One region of the Puerhibacterium sp. TATVAM-FAB25 genome, then DNA from elsewhere that is predicted to be linked to it. Evidence: riboswitches for the same ligand, from Rfam matches in the RefSeq annotation. Region 1 holds a riboswitch; each other region holds the start of a gene.
What was found. A riboswitch is a leader RNA that binds a small molecule or an ion and turns the genes downstream of it on or off. The one in region 1 is predicted to bind S-adenosylmethionine.

Region 1 (5,460 bases):
GTAATTGCGCCTGAACAACTCGAGCGCCCCGGGCTCGGACCATTCGTCGGACTTCTGCTTCACGACCTCGACAGCGTGCGGGTGGGCACCGATGAACCGGAGGACTGACGTGAGGCGCTGCTTCCCGTCGACGACCTCATACTCGGTGCGTCGATCGACCACCTTCTCCAAGATGATTACGGACGGCAGGGGGATGCCCCGAAGGATCGACTCGATGAGCCGCTGAGAATCCCCGGTCGGCCAGACGTCAGCACGCTGGTAGGAGGGGCTGAGGTTGAGCTGGCCGTAGCGCGCACGCTGCACAAAGTCCTGGATCGGCCATGTCTCTGCCGTGGCGTCAATCTGGCCACTCTGCTCGACACCGTCGTCCTCCGCCGCGTCCTCCCAGGCGTCGGACCACTTCAGGGAAGCGCTCGTGAGAGTCTCCGTGCCTTCGACGGTCCGCTCCATCGCAGCCGCGAACTCTTCGCGGAGTGCCAGAGCGCGGTCGAGCCGCTGGGCGAGGGAGTCGAGGAGATCCTCCGGCATGGCGGAGACTTCAAGGCCAAGTGCGCCGCTGAGGCTCGCGTCGAACGCTGCAGGTGACGTCTCGTCGAGCGGGGACGGCAAATGAAGCCACGCCTGGACATCGGCGAGACGCTGGCGCCATGAGCCGTCGTCGAAGCGGACGTCCTCGGCTGCGAACCTCTCGTGGGGCTCGTCGAAGTCCTCGGGCACCGGCCCTGGCTCGCTGAGCCGCGCGAGGTAGTCAGCGATGTTCTGCTCGAGCTCGGTGGCGTCCTGCGGCATGAAGGGTTCCTTGTCGTGCGGTTGCGATCCCTGGTAGGGATCCGGTGTTCGAGAGGCAAGAAGTCGTTCTACGAGGCTGGCGGACTCGTCCGCCGATACGGCTCGAAGCCGCGCGAGAGCCACCGCATCGACGAGGCGGTTCATCCCCTCGAGCGTGATCGTGTCTCCGGTCGACCTGCAGCGGTCGTCCCAGGCGACGTCGACGGCGTGGGCAATCTCCTCTGCGCAACGGTGCTTGGTCCGGGTCTCGCGGAGATCGAGTCCTACAGCGGAGCCGAGTGCCTCGAGCGCGGAGCGCTTCTCCTTGCTCCCAGGACCAAGGGGCTCGGCAGGGATGCCGGCAAGCAGGTACATCCTTGCCACCGCTGCAGACTTGGAGGTGGCGCTGGCGTACTCCACCAGCAGTCCCCCTTGCTCAGCCGCGTGCCGCATAGTGCTGGAAACAGTACACATCGCCCGCCGCGAGCGACTCGCATCGTGTCGCGGCGCCGAGGCGGCGAGAGGGTGAACTTTCCGCCGTTCAGGACGTCGCGGTCCGGGGTTTGCATGACGGAGCGCCAGACCTCCGGCGCGCTGGCCGCGAGCCCGGCCGGCGACGCGCGACGCTGTGGATCACGGACTAGCTCTGCCCGTCACCCGGACGTATCATCGCGTCCTCGGTGCGTACCTCTGGGGGTCGGTTTGTCCACGTTTAGGTTCGTCGATCTCTTCGCAGGTATCGGCGGGTTCCATGCCGCCCTCAGCGCGCTCGGCGGTGAGTGCGTCTACGTCGCGGAGATGGACGACGACGCGCGCGCTGTGTACAAGACCGCATGGCTCGCGGATGTCGCCGAAGATTTTCCGTTCACCCGGGACATCAACGACGACGTGCCGCCCCTGGACGACGTGTCGACGATCGCGGAGCTCGCCGAGACTGCTCGCCGTGCCGGTGGCGGAACGTTGAAGCACATCCCTGACTTCGACGTCCTCGCTGCCGGTTTTCCCTGTCAGGCGTTCAGCAAGTCTGGTCACCAGAAGGGTGTGCTCGACGAGACGCGCGGAACGCTCTTCTACAACATTCTTCGGATCGTGGCGGAGAAGCACCCGAAGATCGTCTTTCTCGAGAACGTGCGCAACCTCGTAGGCCCCAAGCACAGGGACTCGACGTTCAGGACGATCGTCGAAGCGCTCCGTGGGGTTGGCTATGTCGTGAGCGACAAGCCGACGCTGATCTCGCCGCACAAGATCGCGAACCATCTCGGCGGAGGGCCGCAGGTTCGTGAGCGCGTCTACATCATGGCGATCCGTCGCGACCTCGCGGTGAACGAAACTGAGTTTCCCGGGTTCGACTTCGGGTCTTGGGATCCTACGACGTGGCGCATCGCCGAGACGAAGCTGTGGGACGAGGCGCCTGCGGCGATCAGCGAGGCGTGGCTTCGTTCAGCGGACCCGGAGACGGCCGCACGCCTGGCGAGTCTCTGCGACGTCGATGGCCGAGACCTCGCGGTCGCCGACGAGGAGTGGGTGGCCCCCTGGCGCGACCTCTTGGCTGCTGTCGTGAACAACGGCCTTCCGGACGGTGCCGTGCCGTTCCCTGGACATCCGATCTGGTTCCGTGTCGCAGAACCGACGTGGCGAGCGTCGCAGTACGCGGAAGCGGCGGCCATGGGGCAACCGTGGAAGGCGGATTTCGTCAGGAAGTCAGTGAAGTTCCTGGACGACTACGCCACCGAGATCGATGCGGCGGGCGCGCGCGAGGAGATCCTCGCTCTCGGCAACAACAGTTGGAAGAAGCTCGAGTGGCAAGCCGGCGACGCGCGCTCTCTTGACGAGTGTCTGATTCAGCTTCGCCCTTCCGGCATCCGGATAAAAAAGGCGACGTACGCCCCTGCGCTCGTGGCAATCACGCAGACGCCGATCCTCGGGTCAGACATGCGCCGGCTGAGTCCGTACGAGGCCGGGCGTCTCCAGGGATTCCCGGACCGCGTGTATGAGGCCATGGCGCGGTTGCGGCACGACGGATCCAGAAAGCCGGAGCAGTGGGACCGCGCCTTCTACAAGCAGTTCGGCAACGCCGTCCACGTCGGTGCGGTCAAGTTCGCGCTCGTCCAGTTCATGGGTCACCACTTCCGATCCGCACTTCCGGACGACCCCGCGTTGGCCGGTCTCTATGAGGCGTGCTCGCAGACTCGTGTTTGGGATGAGACGGTCGCGCCGTCGATCGGCACGCCGACGTTCCATCAGCCCGATCTCATGAGGATCCTGGAGCCAGCTGCCGAGACCGCCCGCGGCTCCGACGTGCACGTCGAGGCGCTTGCGAGCTGACGTTGAATCCGCAGTTCGTCCCAGCGCACCCTGGTCCGTCCTCGGCTGTCGTGTCGCGGCGGATGAGTACGGCTCGCCGCCGCGACACTGCGCCCGAGCTCGCGATACGCCGGCAGCTTCACGCCCGTGGGTTGCGATATCGCGTGGCCTACCCCGTCCCAGGGCAGCGACGCAGGACGATCGACATCGCTTTCACGCGAAAGAGGATCGCTGTCTTCGTCGACGGATGCTTCTGGCACGGATGCCCGGAGCACGGGACCAGACCTCGCGCCAACAGCGACTGGTGGACGAGGAAGCTGACGGCGAATCAGGTGCGCGATCGCGATACCGATCGGGTGCTGTCAGCCATGGGTTGGAAGGTGCTCCGCTTGTGGGAGCACGAGAGCCCTGCCGCCGCCGCTGAGAAGGTGGTCGCAGCAGTCGCCGCGGTCGGCTAGCTCTCGTCTCGCGCCTCCTGGGCCGCCTCCCCGATCCCAGCAGCCCTTCAGCGCTGCCTCGCCGCGCTTGAGCGTCCTTGCGTCACCGCCTTGACCTGCACTACCGTCCGCGTCCAGGTCACGAGCGATCAGCGATACGCCCTCCGCGTGCTGGTCCGGCAACCGCGCCCCTCGCGCACGGTGCCCCAGGAGGAAGACCGGCCCGCCGGCAACCGCCGCGGGAAGTGCGAGGCAGCTCTCGCCGGCGGCTCGTTCAAGCCTCGGCGACGGCTCCTCCTGACGTGGGAGGCACCCATGACGTCTCGTTCCGCCGAGCCGCACCCGGACGACGACCTGCTGCCCTGGTTGCACGTGAAACCGGAGCACCAGCACGGCTACCACCCGACGATGTTGCGCATGGAGGCGCGTCGTCGGGCGGGGCAGGGCCCGGGCGCGGTGGGCAGGTTGCGGCTGAGCTCCTGGCTGCGCGACCTGCGGGAGCTCAACGCCGTCGTCCTGTACGACCCGGACACTCCGGACGGGTTCCATCTCGTGCCGCGGCTCGCGCAGGACGGCCAGGGGATGGTGCGCCGACCCGGTCGCCCGCCCGCCACGGAGTGACCGGGCGAGTGGCCGGCGAGCGCGGACAGCGCGCCCGCCGGTCACCCGCCGAACGTCCGGCGCCCGTGCCACCCTGGACCCATGACGACCACCCGCGCGCACACCTCCGGTGACATCGACGAGACCGACATCGCGACGGCCATCGCCCAGGTCGAGGCCGAGGAGCGCGACCTGGTGCTGCCGCGGTTCACGCACGATGACGCCTGGCGCCTCGGCTGCCTGCTGTTCGAGCTCGCCGCCGAGCGCAACCACGCCGTGACGATCGACGTGCGCAAGGGCACCCAGCAGGTGTTCCACGCCGCGCGCGAGGGCACCACGCCCGACAACGACACCTGGGTCGAGCGCAAGGTCCGCACCGTCTACCGGTTCGGCACGTCGTCGTACCTCCAGGGCCTCAGGGCGCGCGCCAAGGGCCAGGACTTCAACCACAAGCACGGCCTGCCGTTCACCGAGTACGTGGCGCACGGCGGCGCGTTCCCGGTCCGGGTCGAGGGCGTGGGCATCGTCGGCGTCGTCACCGTCTCGGGGCTGGCGCAGCAGGACGACCACGCGCTCGTCGTCGAGGCGCTGCACGCCTTCAAGGGGTGACGACGGCGGTGGCGGACGCGGGCGAGGCCGGCGCGGCGGGCGTAGGCGCCGCGGCGGGCGACGTCGGGCCCGAGGAGCTGGGGCGCCTGCTCGCCCGCGTGCCGGAGGGCTGGACCCGGTTCCAGATCGCGGGGCGGCCCTGGGCGGTCAGCCGCGTGGCGCGCGGCGACGGCCGCACCGTGACGCTGGAGGCCGAGCAGCTCGGCGGCGCCGACAGCTTCGGCGCGAACGTGTGGTTGACGTCGTCGGGCCCGGTGCTGCGGCCGTGCGAGGTCCCGGCCGAGAAGGTTCTCGGCCTGCTGCGCGCGCTGCCCGCGCCCGCCGATGAGTTCGGCATCCACCCGCCGTCTTCCCTGCTGACCGCAGCGAACCGACGACGGAGGACGACGATGCCCGAGCCCACCACCCGCACCCTCGAGGTCCCCGGTGCGGTCCTGACCTACGACGTGCGCGAGCCGGCCGCGCCGAGCTCGGAGCGCACCCTGGTGCTCATCGGGTCGCCGATGGGCGCCGCCGGCTTCACCACCCTCGCCGGCCACTTCGACGACCGGCGGGTGGTCACCTACGACCCCCGCGGCGTCGAGCGCAGCACGCTGACCGGCGACGACCCGGTGACGCCGGACACGCGCGCGGACGACCTGCACCGGCTGGTGCAGGAGGTGGGCGGCGGCCCGGTCGACGTCTTCGCCTCGAGCGGCGGCGCCGTCGAGGCCCTGGCGTGGGTGGCAGCGCACCCCGACGA
Region 2 (5,460 bases), on a different contig from region 1:
GTCCGACACCCGGTCCGGCGCCCGGTCACACGGCCACCCGGCGGCCGTTGAGCCGCGTGTGCACGTACGCGCCGAGCAGCACCGCGACCGGCACGGCGACGAGCAGCCCCACGCCCAGGAGCAGCGCGCCGACGACGACCGTGACGGCGCCGAGCAGCGCGGCCAGCAGCGTCACCCCGAGGTTGCCCGTCACCTGCCGCACGCTGGAGCGCATCGCCGCCACGGCGTCGGCGCCCTGGTCGACGACGAAGTAGAGCGAGTAGTACAGCAGGACCGCCGCCACGAGCACGAGGATCCCCCCGAGGAGCGGGAGCAGCCCGAGCACGAGGTTGACCAGGCCCAGCAGGATCGCCAGCAGCACCACGTTGCCCGCGTTGCGGAGGCGGAAGAAGTCGCCGAGGCGCACCCGCCCCTGTCGGGCGGCGACCACGGCCCCCTGGACGAGCAGCGCGTACAGGACGAAGGCGACGATCTGCCCGACGGCGGAGACAAGCACGTCACCGAACGTCATCGCGGCGGCGGCGGCCGTCCGCAGCTCCTCGGGGTCGGCGTCGCGCACCGCGGAGACGCTCTCGCGGAGCTGGACGTTGGTGAGCGTCTGGACGACGGCGGCCAGGACGCCGACGAGCAGCGTCGCCAGGAGCCACCAGCCGGCGCTGCGGCCGAACGCCGACCACGCCCAGGAGTACCCCGTGCCGGCGGAGACCGGCCCGCCGTTGAAGCGGTCGCCGTACCCGCCGTACCCGCCGTACCCGCTGGGGCCGGCGCCCGGCGGGACCGGGGACGCGGCGGGCACGCCGTACTGCCCGTACCGCGGCTGGTCCGGCGGGCCGTACCCGGGCGGCGGGCCGTACCCGGGCTGCCCGGTGGCCGGCTGCTGCGGGGCGCCCGGGGGCGGCGGCTCGCCGGGCCGCGGCGGCTCGGGCCGGGACGGGTCCTGCGGCGGGACGCCGCCGGTGCTCTCGCTCATCGTGATCCCCTCGCGGTGCGGTCGCGGCCCCCTTGCGGCCACTCTCGCGCGCCGCGGCGGCCCGTGCCACCCTGCCGCCCGGCCTGCCCACGACCGCCGCGCTGACCTGCGGCGCGGCTCTGCGCGACGGGGCCCCACGGCGGTACGTTGGGCGTGCGGGGTCGGTCGGGAGGACCGGTCCGCGCGCCCACCGACGTCCCCAGGAGGCATCGTGTCCGAGCCGTCAGACCGCCCCGTGCCGCCGGGCGGTCCCGAGCAGCCCGCGCAGCCGGGTCCCGGGGCGCCGCAGCCGCCGTACGGGAGCCCGCAGCCGCCGCCCGCCGGCGGGCCCTACGGCCAGCAGCCGCCGTACGGGTCGCCCTACGGCCAGCAGGGGTACGGCCAGCAGGGGTACGGCCAGCAGGGGTACGGCCAGCCCACGCCGCAGCAGCCCTACTCCGGCTACGGACCGCGCCCCATGACGCAGGGTGACGAGAAGACCTGGGCGATCCTGGCCCACCTCGGCGGCGCCTTCCTGTCGTTCCTCGTGCCGCTGGTGATCTGGCTCGTGTTCCGCGAGCGCAGCCGGTTCGTCGACCAGCACGGCAAGGAGGCGGTGAACTTCCAGATCACCCTGGCGATCGGCTACGTCGCCAGCGTGCTCCTCATCCCACTGTTCTTCATTGGGGCACTCACATTTGCTGGCGTCTGGGTCTGCTCGGTGATCTTCTCGATCCTCGCCTCGGTGGTGGCCTCGCGGTCCGAGCCGTACCGCTACCCGGTGAACATCCGCGTCATCCGCTGAGCACCGCGGCCCGCCGCCCGGCGGGGTGCCGCACCGACGAGGGCCCCGACCGCGTGCGCGGTCGGGGCCCTCGTCCGTCAGCCTCGTCGTCGGACCTGCCGGCGGGCGGTCAGCCCCACAGGCGGCGCGAGGCGATCTCGGCGCCGCGCGCGAGCGTCTCGAGCTTGGCCCAGGCGATCTGCGGGTGCACGCGCCCGCCGAGGCCGCAGTCGGTGGAGGCGACGACGTTCTCGCGGCCCACCAGGCGGGCGAAGCGCTCGATGCGGTCGGCCACCAGCTCCGGGTGCTCCACGACGTTGGTCGCGTGCGACACCACGCCCGGCAGGATGACCTTGCCCTCCGGGAGCGTGCGGTCCTCCCAGACGCGCCACTCGTGCTCGTGCCGCACGTTGCCGGCCTCGAAGCTGTACGCGCCGGCGTCCACCTGGAGCACCTGGTCGACGATGTGCTCGAACCCGAGGTCGGTGGTGTGCGGGCCGTGCCAGGAGCCCCAGCACACGTGCAGCCGCACGCGGTCGGCGGGCAGCCCGCGCAGCGCGTGGTTGAGCGCCTCGACGCGCACCTGCAGCCAGCGCTGGTAGTCCTCGACGGCCGGCTCGGGGTTGACCTGGTCCCACGACTCGGCGAGCGACGGGTCGTCGATCTGCAGCACCAGCCCGGCGTCGAGGATCGCGGTGTACTCCTCGCGCAGCACGTCGGCCCAGGCGTAGAGGAACTCCTCCTCGCTGCCGTAGTGCCGGTTCGAGATGCGCGCGGCCGAGCCCGGCGACAGCGCCGCGACGAAGCCCTCGGCGGCGCCGGCGTCGCGCACCGCGCGGACGAGGTTGTCGACGTCGGCGGCGACGTCGTCCTGCCCGACGTACCGCAGCGGGCCGGTGGCCGTGGGGAACGCCGGCGGCGGCAGGTCGGGGTCGGCCAGGTGGATGCCCGAGCGCGGGTCGGTGTACGCCTCGGCGAACGCGGCGAGGTCGCGCCGGTCCAGGAAGCTGGTCAGCTCGACCGCACCGGGCTGCGACCGCTTCGGGGCGTCGAGGTCCGGGTCGTCGACGAGCTCCAGGCCGCCGGTGCGGTCGAAGGAGTAGGTCCACCAGGCGCCGTAGTCGATCGACTGCGTGCTGGCGTGCCCGTACTCGCCGTCGTTGACGACGTCGATCCCGGCCTGCACCTGGCGGCGCACGACGCCGGCGACGGCGTCGCGCAGGGCCTTGCGGTGCTGCTCGGGGGCGAGCGCGCCGTCCGCGCGGGCGGCGTTGGCCTCGAGCAGCTCGGGGCTGCGGGGCAGGGAGCCCACGTGGGTCGTGAGGATGCGGTCGGTGCTGCGGAGCATGCCGGGTCCTTTCCATCGGTCCTGGCGGTAGCACCGAGGGTGGCCCGGGGGCCCACCGGGTTGCTGCGGCGTCGTCGAGCCAGGTCTCTCGGCCGCTCTGGATGGGGTCGGCCCTATCTGACCACGCCGGGGCGCCGGACGGCGGTTCCTCACGGCGGCGGGTCCCCGACGGGGGCGCGGCGCACCGCCGTCGTGCCCCGGCCCGGCCCGGGCCGGGGCCTAGTCGGTGAGCTCGCGCACGACCGCGTCGGCCAGCAGCCGGCCGCGCAGCGTCAGCACCGCCCGGCCCCGGACGGCCGCGACGCCGTCGAGCAGACCGCGCGCCACCAGGCCCGCGACCGCGCGACGGCCGCCGTCGGACAGCACGCGCAGTTCGAGGCCCTCGCGCAGGCGGACGCCGAGCAGCACCCGCTCCAGCGCCGCCTCGCCACCGGTGAGCAGCTCGCGCCCGGCCCCCGGGGAACCGCCGGCCTCCAGCATCGCGGCGTAGCGCCGCGGGTGCTTGACGTTCCACCAGCGCACGCCGGCGCCGGCGTCCGGCGCCGCGGTCCCGGCGGCCGAGCCGGCCGTCCCCGCGGCCACGTACGAGTGCGCCCCCGGCCCGATCCCCCACCAGTCGTCCCCGCGCCAGTAGGCGAGGTTGTGGCGGCAGGCGCGCCCCGCGCCGCGGGCCCAGTTGCTCACCTCGTACCACTCGAACCCGGCGGCGGCGAGCAGCTCGTCGGCCAGCTCGTACTTGGCGGCCTGGTCGTCCTCGTCGGGCAGGGTCAGCTCGCCGCGGCGCACCTGCGCCGCCATCTTCGTGCCCGGCTCGACCACGAGGGCGTACGCCGAGACGTGGTCGACGCCGGTGGCGAGCACCGCCTCGAGGGACGCGCGCCAGTCGGCGAGCGACTCCCCCGGGGTGCCGTAGATGAGGTCCAGCGAGACCTCCAGGCCGGCGTCGCGCGCCCAGCGCACGGCGTCGGGCACGCGCCGCGGGTCGTGCGTGCGCTCCAGGGTGGCCAGCACGTGCCGCACCGCCGACTGCATGCCGAACGACACGCGGGTGAACCCGCCGTCGGCCAGCGCACGCAGCGACCCCGGCGTCACCGAGTCCGGGTTGGCCTCGGTGGTCACCTCGGCGCCGTCGGCCAGCCCCCAGGCGTCGCGCACGCCGTCCAGGACCCGCACCAGGTCGGTCGCGGGCAGCGAGGTGGGCGTGCCGCCGCCGAAGAACACCGTGCTCGCCGGGCGCGGCGTCACCGCGGCGTCGGCGAGGACCTTGCGCGCCAGCTCCACCTCGCGCAGCGCCGTCGTCGCGTACGCGACCTGGGAGGCGCCCCCGCCGAGCTCGGCGGAGGTGTAGGTGTTGAAGTCGCAGTAGCCGCACCGCACCGTGCAGAACGGCACGTGCACGTAGACGCCGAACGCCCCCGTGCGGGGTGCGTCCGGGGCGTCCGCCGCCCAGGCCGGCAGGGCGCCGTCGGCCGGGACGGGGACTCCGTCGGGCAGCGCAGGCACTACTTCTTCTTGTCCTTGGCGTCCTTGGCGCCGCCCGAGTCGCTGGAGAGGGCCGCGATGAAGGCGTCCTTCGGGACCTCGACGGACCCGATGGTCTTCATGCGCTTCTTGCCCTCCTTCTGCTTCTCGAGCAGCTTGCGCTTGCGGGAGATGTCGCCGCCGTAGCACTTGGCGAGCACGTCCTTGCGCATGGCGCGGATGGTCTCGCGGGCGATGACCCGGGCGCCGACGGCGGCCTGGATCGGCACCTCGAACTGCTGGCGCGGGATGAGCTCCTTGAGCTTGGCGGTCATGGCGACGCCGTACTCGTAGGCCTTCTCCTTGTGCACGATGGCGCTGAACGCGTCCACCTTGTCGCCCTGCAGCAGGATGTCGACCTTGACCAGGTCGGCCTCCTGGTCCCCCGTGGGGTCGTAGTCGAGGGAGGCGTAGCCGCGGGTGCGGGACTTCAGCTGGTCGAAGAAGTCGAACACGATCTCGGCCAGCGGCAGCGTGTAGCGCAGCTCGACCCGGTCCTCCGACAGGTAGTCCATGCCCTGCATGGACCCGCGGCGGTCGGTGCACAGCTGCATGACCGTGCCGACGAACTCGCTCGGGGTGAGGATCGTGGCCTTGACCACCGGCTCGCGGACCTGGCGGATCTTGCCGCCGGGGAACTCCGACGGGTTGGTCACGTTCACCCAGGTGCGGTCCTCGAGCTCGACGTCGTAGATGACGTTGGGCGCGGTGGAGATGAGGTCGAGGTTGAACTCGCGCTCCAGGCGCTCGCGCACGATCTCCAGGTGCAGCAGGCCGAGGAACCCGACGCGGAAGCCGAACCCGAGGGCCACCGACGTCTCCGGCTCGTAGTTGAGCGCGGCGTCGTTGAGCTTGAGC
Region 3 (5,460 bases), on a different contig from region 1:
CCGACGTGCTGCTCGTGCTCAACGGCCGGCTCGAGGACGCGGTGGTGACGCTGCCGCCCGTGCTCGACGGCGCCCGGCCGTGGCGCCTGGCGTGGAGCTCGGCGTGGCCCACGCCGCAGCGCCCCGCGGACGACCCCGACCCGGCCCACGACGGCGCCACCACCCTGGAGGCGCTCAGCCTGCAGGTCTTCCTCGCGGCGCGCGGCTGAGCCCCGCGGGCGCTGAGCCGCGGCCCGGCGCCCCCGCACCCGGCAAGCACCCCCGGCGCTACGCTCGGGCGCATGTCCACGGACGCCGACGTCGTCGTCATCGGGGCGGGCCTGGCCGGGCTCGTCACCGCCACCGAGCTGGCCGCGGCCGGCCGCCGCGTCGTCGTGCTCGACCAGGAGCCGGCCGCGAGCCTCGGCGGGCAGGCCTGGTGGTCGTTCGGCGGCCTGTTCCTGGTCGGCTCTCCGGAGCAGCGCCGCCTCGGGGTGCGCGACTCCGCCGAGCTGGCGTGGAGCGACTGGCTCGGGGCCGCGGCGTTCGCCGACGGCGCCGACCGGGGCGAGGGCCCCGACCGGCACGGCTACGCCTGGGCCCGGCAGTTCGTGGAGTTCGCCGCAGGCGGCATGCGCTCGTGGCTGCACGGGCTCGGCGTGCGGTGGTTCCCCCTGGTGCAGTGGGCGGAGCGCGGCGGCTACCCCGCCGGCGGCCACGGCAACACCGTGCCCCGCTTCCACGTCACCTGGGGCACCGGCCCCGCCGTCCTCGCGCCGTTCGTCGCGGCGGCCCGCGAGGCGCGCGACGCCGGGCTGCTCGAGGTGCGCTTCCGCCACCGCGTCACCGACCTCGTGATCGCCGACGGCCGGGTCACCGGGGTGCGGGCGCAGGTGCTGGCCGACGACCCCACGCCGGCCGGCGCGCCGTTCGGCGGCCGCGGGCGGCCCTCGTCGCGCGACGTCGTGGGCGAGGTGGAGGTCGGTGCCCAGGCCGTCGTCGTCGCCTCCGGCGGCATCGGCGCGAACCACGACCTCGCGCGCGCCCGGTGGGACCTCACCCACGGGCGGCTGCCGCGGCGCATGCTCTCCGGCGTCCCCGACTCCACCGACGGGCTGATGCTCACCGCCGCGGGCGCCGCCGGCGCCGCCCTGGTGCACGAGAACCGCATGTGGCACTACCCGGAGGGCATCGCCAACCACTCCCCCGTCTGGTCCCACCACGGCATCCGCATCCTGGCGGGGCCCTCGTCGCTGTGGCTGGACGCCGAGGGCCGGCGCCTGCCCGCGCCGCTGTTCCCCGGCTTCGACGCGCTCGGCGCGCTGCAGCACGTCACCCGGCACGGGCACGACCACTCCTGGTTCGTGCTGAACTCCACCATCCTGGACACCGAGCTCGCGCTGTCCGGTTCGGAGCAGAACCCCGACCTCACCGGCAAGGACGTGCGGCTGCTCGCCCAGCGCGTGCTGCCGGGCGCCGTCGGGCCCGTGGCGCGCTTCGCGAAGGAGTCCCCCGAGTTCCTCTGGGCCGCCACGCCCGCCGAGCTGGCCGCGCGGATGAACGCCCTGACGGAGGCGACGCCGGGCTCGGCCGGCCACGTCGACGCGGGCGACCTCGCGGCCGCGGTCGAGCTGCGCGACGCCCAGGTGGCCTCCGGGCTCGGCAAGGACCCGCAGGTGGTGGCCACCGCCGCCGCCCGGCGCTACCTGGTGGACCGGCGCATGCGCGTCGCGCCGCCGCGGCGGCTCACCGACCCGAAGGACGGCCCGCTGCTGGCGGTGCGCCTGTCGGTGCTCACGCGCAAGACGCTCGGCGGCCTGTGGTGCGACCCCGCCGGCCGCGTGCTGCGCCGCGACGGCTCGACGCTCGACGGGCTGTGGGCCGTCGGCGAGGCCGCCGGCTTCGGCGGCGGCGGCGCGCACGGCCACCGCGCGCTGGAGGGCACGTTCCTCGGGGGCTGCCTGCACACCGGGCGGGTGACCGGGCGGGCGCTGGCCGCCGCGCTCTGAGCCTGCCCGCCCACCAGGCTGGACGTCCCACTGAGTGAGAAGCACTGTTCCACTTCACGGGATGTTCGGGTACGTTCCCTCTCGCAACCATCCAGAGCGGCCGAGAGACCTGGCTCGTCGACGCCGCAGCAACCCTCGGGTTCCCGAGTAGGTGCTACCGCCAGGACCGATGGAGATCCCGGATCCGCGTCGGTCTCGCGCACCCCGTGCGCCGGACGGCGGTCCGTGCTGCCGTCCGGCCCGCGGGCCCGGGGCTCCTCGGACGAGGAGAAGGGACCGCCCCGATGACCGCAGCGCCGTCCGCCGTCCGCACCGCCGCGCCCCCGCGGCTGCCCGCCGACCACGACGCGCTGTGTCGGGTGTTCCGGCCGCTGTTCGACGAGGTCGCCGAGGGCGCCCTGCGCCGCGACCAGGAGCGTGTCCTGCCGTTCGAGCAGGTGCGCCTGCTCGACGAGGCGGGCTTCGGCACGCTGCGCGTGCCGGCCGAGCACGGCGGGCCGGGCGCGAGCGTGGAGACCGTCGCGCGGCTGCTGGTCGAGCTCGCCGCCGCCGACTCGAACGTGGCCCACCTGTACCGCTCGCACCTCGGCTTCGTGGAGTCGCTGCGGTTCCAGCCCGAGCACCTGCGGTCCGTCTGGTACCCGCGGGTGCTGGCCGGGCGCACCGTCGGCAACGCCTCCACCGAGAAGGGGGGCAACCGCCTCGGCACGCTGAGCACCACGCTGCGCCGCACGGCGGACGGCTGGGTGCTCGACGGCGAGAAGTACTACACGACCGGCACGATCTTCGCCGACTACACCCGCGTCTCGGCCGCGCTGGACGGCCAGGACGGGCGCCGGTTCGCCGTCGTGGCCACCGACGCCCCCGGCGTCACCGTGCTCGACGACTGGGACGGCTTCGGCCAGCGCCTCACCGGCACCGGCACGGCGCGGTTCGCGGCCGTCCCGGTGCCCGACGACGCGCTGCTCGACCGCGTGGCCGGCTCGCCCGAGGCCGTGCACGAGGCGGCGTTCTTCCAGCTCGTGCTGCTCGCCGTGCTGGCCGGCATCGCGCAGGCCGCGCGCCGGGACGCGGCCGCCACGGTGGCCTCGCGGCGCCGCACGTTCAACACCGGGCTGGGCCTGCCGTTCGCGCAGGACCCGCTCATCCAGGAGGCGACCGGGCGCATCGCCGCGAAGGCGTACGCCGCCGAGGCCGTGGTGCTGCACGCGGCGCGGGCGCTCGACGCCGGCCTGGCCGCCGCCGCCCGCGCCGGCGCCGACCGCCCCGGCTTCGACGGGCCGACCCCGGCCGCGCTGCACGACGGGGAGATCGCCGTCGAGCACGCGCAGGTCACCGTCCCGGAGCTCGCCGTCGGGGCGGCCCAGGACCTCTTCCTCACGGTCGGGGCCTCGGCCACGTCCACCGCCAAGGGGCTGGACCGGCACTGGCGCAACGCCCAGACCGTCGCCACCCACAACCCGATCGCCTTCCGCGCCCGCGCGCTGGGCGACCACTGGATCAACGGGACGCTGCCCGAGGGCCTCGACGCCATCGGCGACGCGCCCGCCCGCGCCCCGAAGGAGGCCGCGCGATGACCACCGCACCCACGACCCCGACCACCCCGAGCGCTCCCGCCGCGCCGTCCGCCGGGGGCGCGCGCCCCTGGGCCGGCAAGCGCCGCGTGCTGGCGAGCGCCTTCGTCGGCACCACCATCGAGTGGTACGACTACTACCTCTACGGCACGGCCGCCGCCCTGGTCTTCAACGGCCAGTTCTTCCCCGACGCCTCGCCCCTGGCGGGCACCATCGCGTCGTTCGCCACGCTCGCGGTCGGCGTCGTCGTGCGCCCCCTCGGCGGCGTCGTCGCCGGGCACCTGGGCGACCGGGTGGGCCGCAAGTCCCTGCTCGTGGCGTCGCTGCTGCTCATGGGCGTCGCGTCCACGCTCATCGGGCTGCTGCCGACGTTCGCGCAGGTGGGCTGGTGGGCCGTCGCCGGGCTGGTGACCCTGCGCGTGCTGCAGGGCCTGTCGGCCGGCGCGGAGTGGGGCGGGTCGGCCCTGCTGAGCGTCGAGCACGCGCCCGCCCGCCACCGCGGCTTCTTCGGCTCGTTCACGCAGGTGGGGTCGGCCGCGGGGATGCTGCTGGCCTCCGGGTCGTTCTTCGTCGTGCAGCACGTGCTGACGGCCGAGCAGTTCGCCGCGTTCGGCTGGCGCCTGCCATTCCTCGCCTCGGCGGCGCTCGTCGCCGTCGGCCTGTGGATCCGCCTCGGCGTCCAGGACGCGCCCGAGTTCACCGCGCTCAAGGACGCCGGCGAGGTCGAGCGCGCGCCCCTGCGGGTGCTGCTGCGCGACCACCGCCGCGTGCTGGTGGTGACCATCGGGCTGCGGCTGGCGCAGAACGCCGTGTACTACCTCATCACCGTCTACCTGCTCAGCTACCTCACGTCCGAGCGGGGCGACTCCGAGGCCGGCGTCACGGCCGTCATGATCGGCTCGGCGGTCGGGCTGGCCACCGGCCCGTTCTGGGGCTGGCTGTCCGACCGCGTCGGGCGCAAGCCGGTGACCGTCGGGGGCGTCGTGGCGATCGGCGTGTTCGGCTGGGTGCTGTTCGCGTTCGCCGACGCCGGCCCGCTGGTGCTGCTGCCGCTGGTCGTGATCCTCGGCATGAACCTCGCGCACGACGCCGTCTACGGCCCGCAGGCCGCCTGGTTCGCCGAGCAGTTCCCCGTCCAGGTGCGCTTCTCCGGCGTGACCGTCGCCTACCAGGTGGCGACCGTGCTGGCCGGTGGCTTCATGCCGATGATCGCCGCGCTGCTGCTCGCGGCGGGCGGCGGGCGGCCATGGCTCATCGCCGGCTACCTGTCGCTCCTGAGCGTGGTGTCCCTGGCCGCGTGCCTCGCGGCCGCCGACCCCGCCGGCGTGCGGGCCCGCGCCGAGCGCGCCGCCCGCCGCGCCGAGCCCGCCCTGACCCCGGAGGGAGCCCTGTGAGCCGCCCGATCCTGCTCAACGCCTTCGACATGATGGTGCCCGTCCACCAGTCCCCCGGGCTGTGGCGGCACCCGGAGTCCGGCGCCGCCCGGTTCACCGACCTCGGCTACTGGACGGACCTGGCCCGCACGCTCGACGACGGCGGGTTCGCGTCCCTGTTCCTCGCCGACGTCCCGGGCGTCTACGACGTCTACGGCGGCGGCCCCGAGGCCGCGGCGCGCGGTGGGGTGCAGTACCCGGTGCTCGACCCGCTCGTGGCCGTGCCGGCCATGGCGGCGGCCACCCGCTCGCTCGGCTTCGGCGTCACCGCCTCGGTGACGTACCTCCAGCCGTACCTGCTGGCCCGCACCCTGGCCACGCTGGACCACTTCACCGGCGGGCGCGTGGCGTGGAACATCGTCACCAGCTACCAGGAGTCCGCGGCGCGCAACCTCGGGCTGGGCAGCCAGATCCCGCACGACGAGCGCTACGACCGGGCCGACGAGTACCTGGAGGTCGTCTACC

Region 2: it holds a riboswitch for S-adenosylmethionine, as region 1 does, so the genes downstream of both, U5M74_RS03585 (cobalamin-independent methionine synthase II family protein) here and U5M74_RS12505 (hypothetical protein) in region 1, are expected to answer to the same signal.
Region 3: it holds a riboswitch for S-adenosylmethionine, as region 1 does, so the genes downstream of both, U5M74_RS15440 (acyl-CoA dehydrogenase family protein) here and U5M74_RS12505 (hypothetical protein) in region 1, are expected to answer to the same signal.

What each region holds. Positions count from the first base shown of each region.
Region 1 is NZ_JAXUAK010000013.1:74,528-79,987, reverse strand. Features, by position in the region: gene U5M74_RS12520 (DUF262 domain-containing protein) at 1-1,188, opposite strand, end outside; gene dcm (DNA (cytosine-5-)-methyltransferase) at 1,336-3,093, shown strand; gene U5M74_RS12510 (very short patch repair endonuclease) at 3,156-3,530, shown strand; SAM riboswitch class IV at 3,647-3,763, shown strand; gene U5M74_RS12505 (hypothetical protein) at 3,825-4,130, shown strand; gene U5M74_RS12500 (heme-degrading domain-containing protein) at 4,212-4,718, shown strand; gene U5M74_RS12495 (alpha/beta fold hydrolase) at 4,715-5,460, shown strand, end outside.
Region 2 is NZ_JAXUAK010000002.1:272,843-278,302, forward strand. Features, by position in the region: gene U5M74_RS03575 (hypothetical protein) at 26-970, opposite strand; gene U5M74_RS03580 (DUF4870 domain-containing protein) at 1,182-1,754, shown strand; gene U5M74_RS03585 (cobalamin-independent methionine synthase II family protein) at 1,864-3,081, opposite strand; SAM riboswitch class I at 3,091-3,189, opposite strand; gene hemW (radical SAM family heme chaperone HemW) at 3,301-4,584, opposite strand; gene lepA (translation elongation factor 4) at 4,584-5,460, opposite strand, start outside.
Region 3 is NZ_JAXUAK010000024.1:21,292-26,751, forward strand. Features, by position in the region: gene glgX (glycogen debranching protein GlgX) at 1-209, shown strand, start outside; gene U5M74_RS15435 (FAD-binding dehydrogenase) at 282-1,988, shown strand; SAM riboswitch class I at 2,073-2,164, shown strand; gene U5M74_RS15440 (acyl-CoA dehydrogenase family protein) at 2,273-3,565, shown strand; gene U5M74_RS15445 (MFS transporter) at 3,562-4,956, shown strand; gene U5M74_RS15450 (LLM class flavin-dependent oxidoreductase) at 4,953-5,460, shown strand, end outside.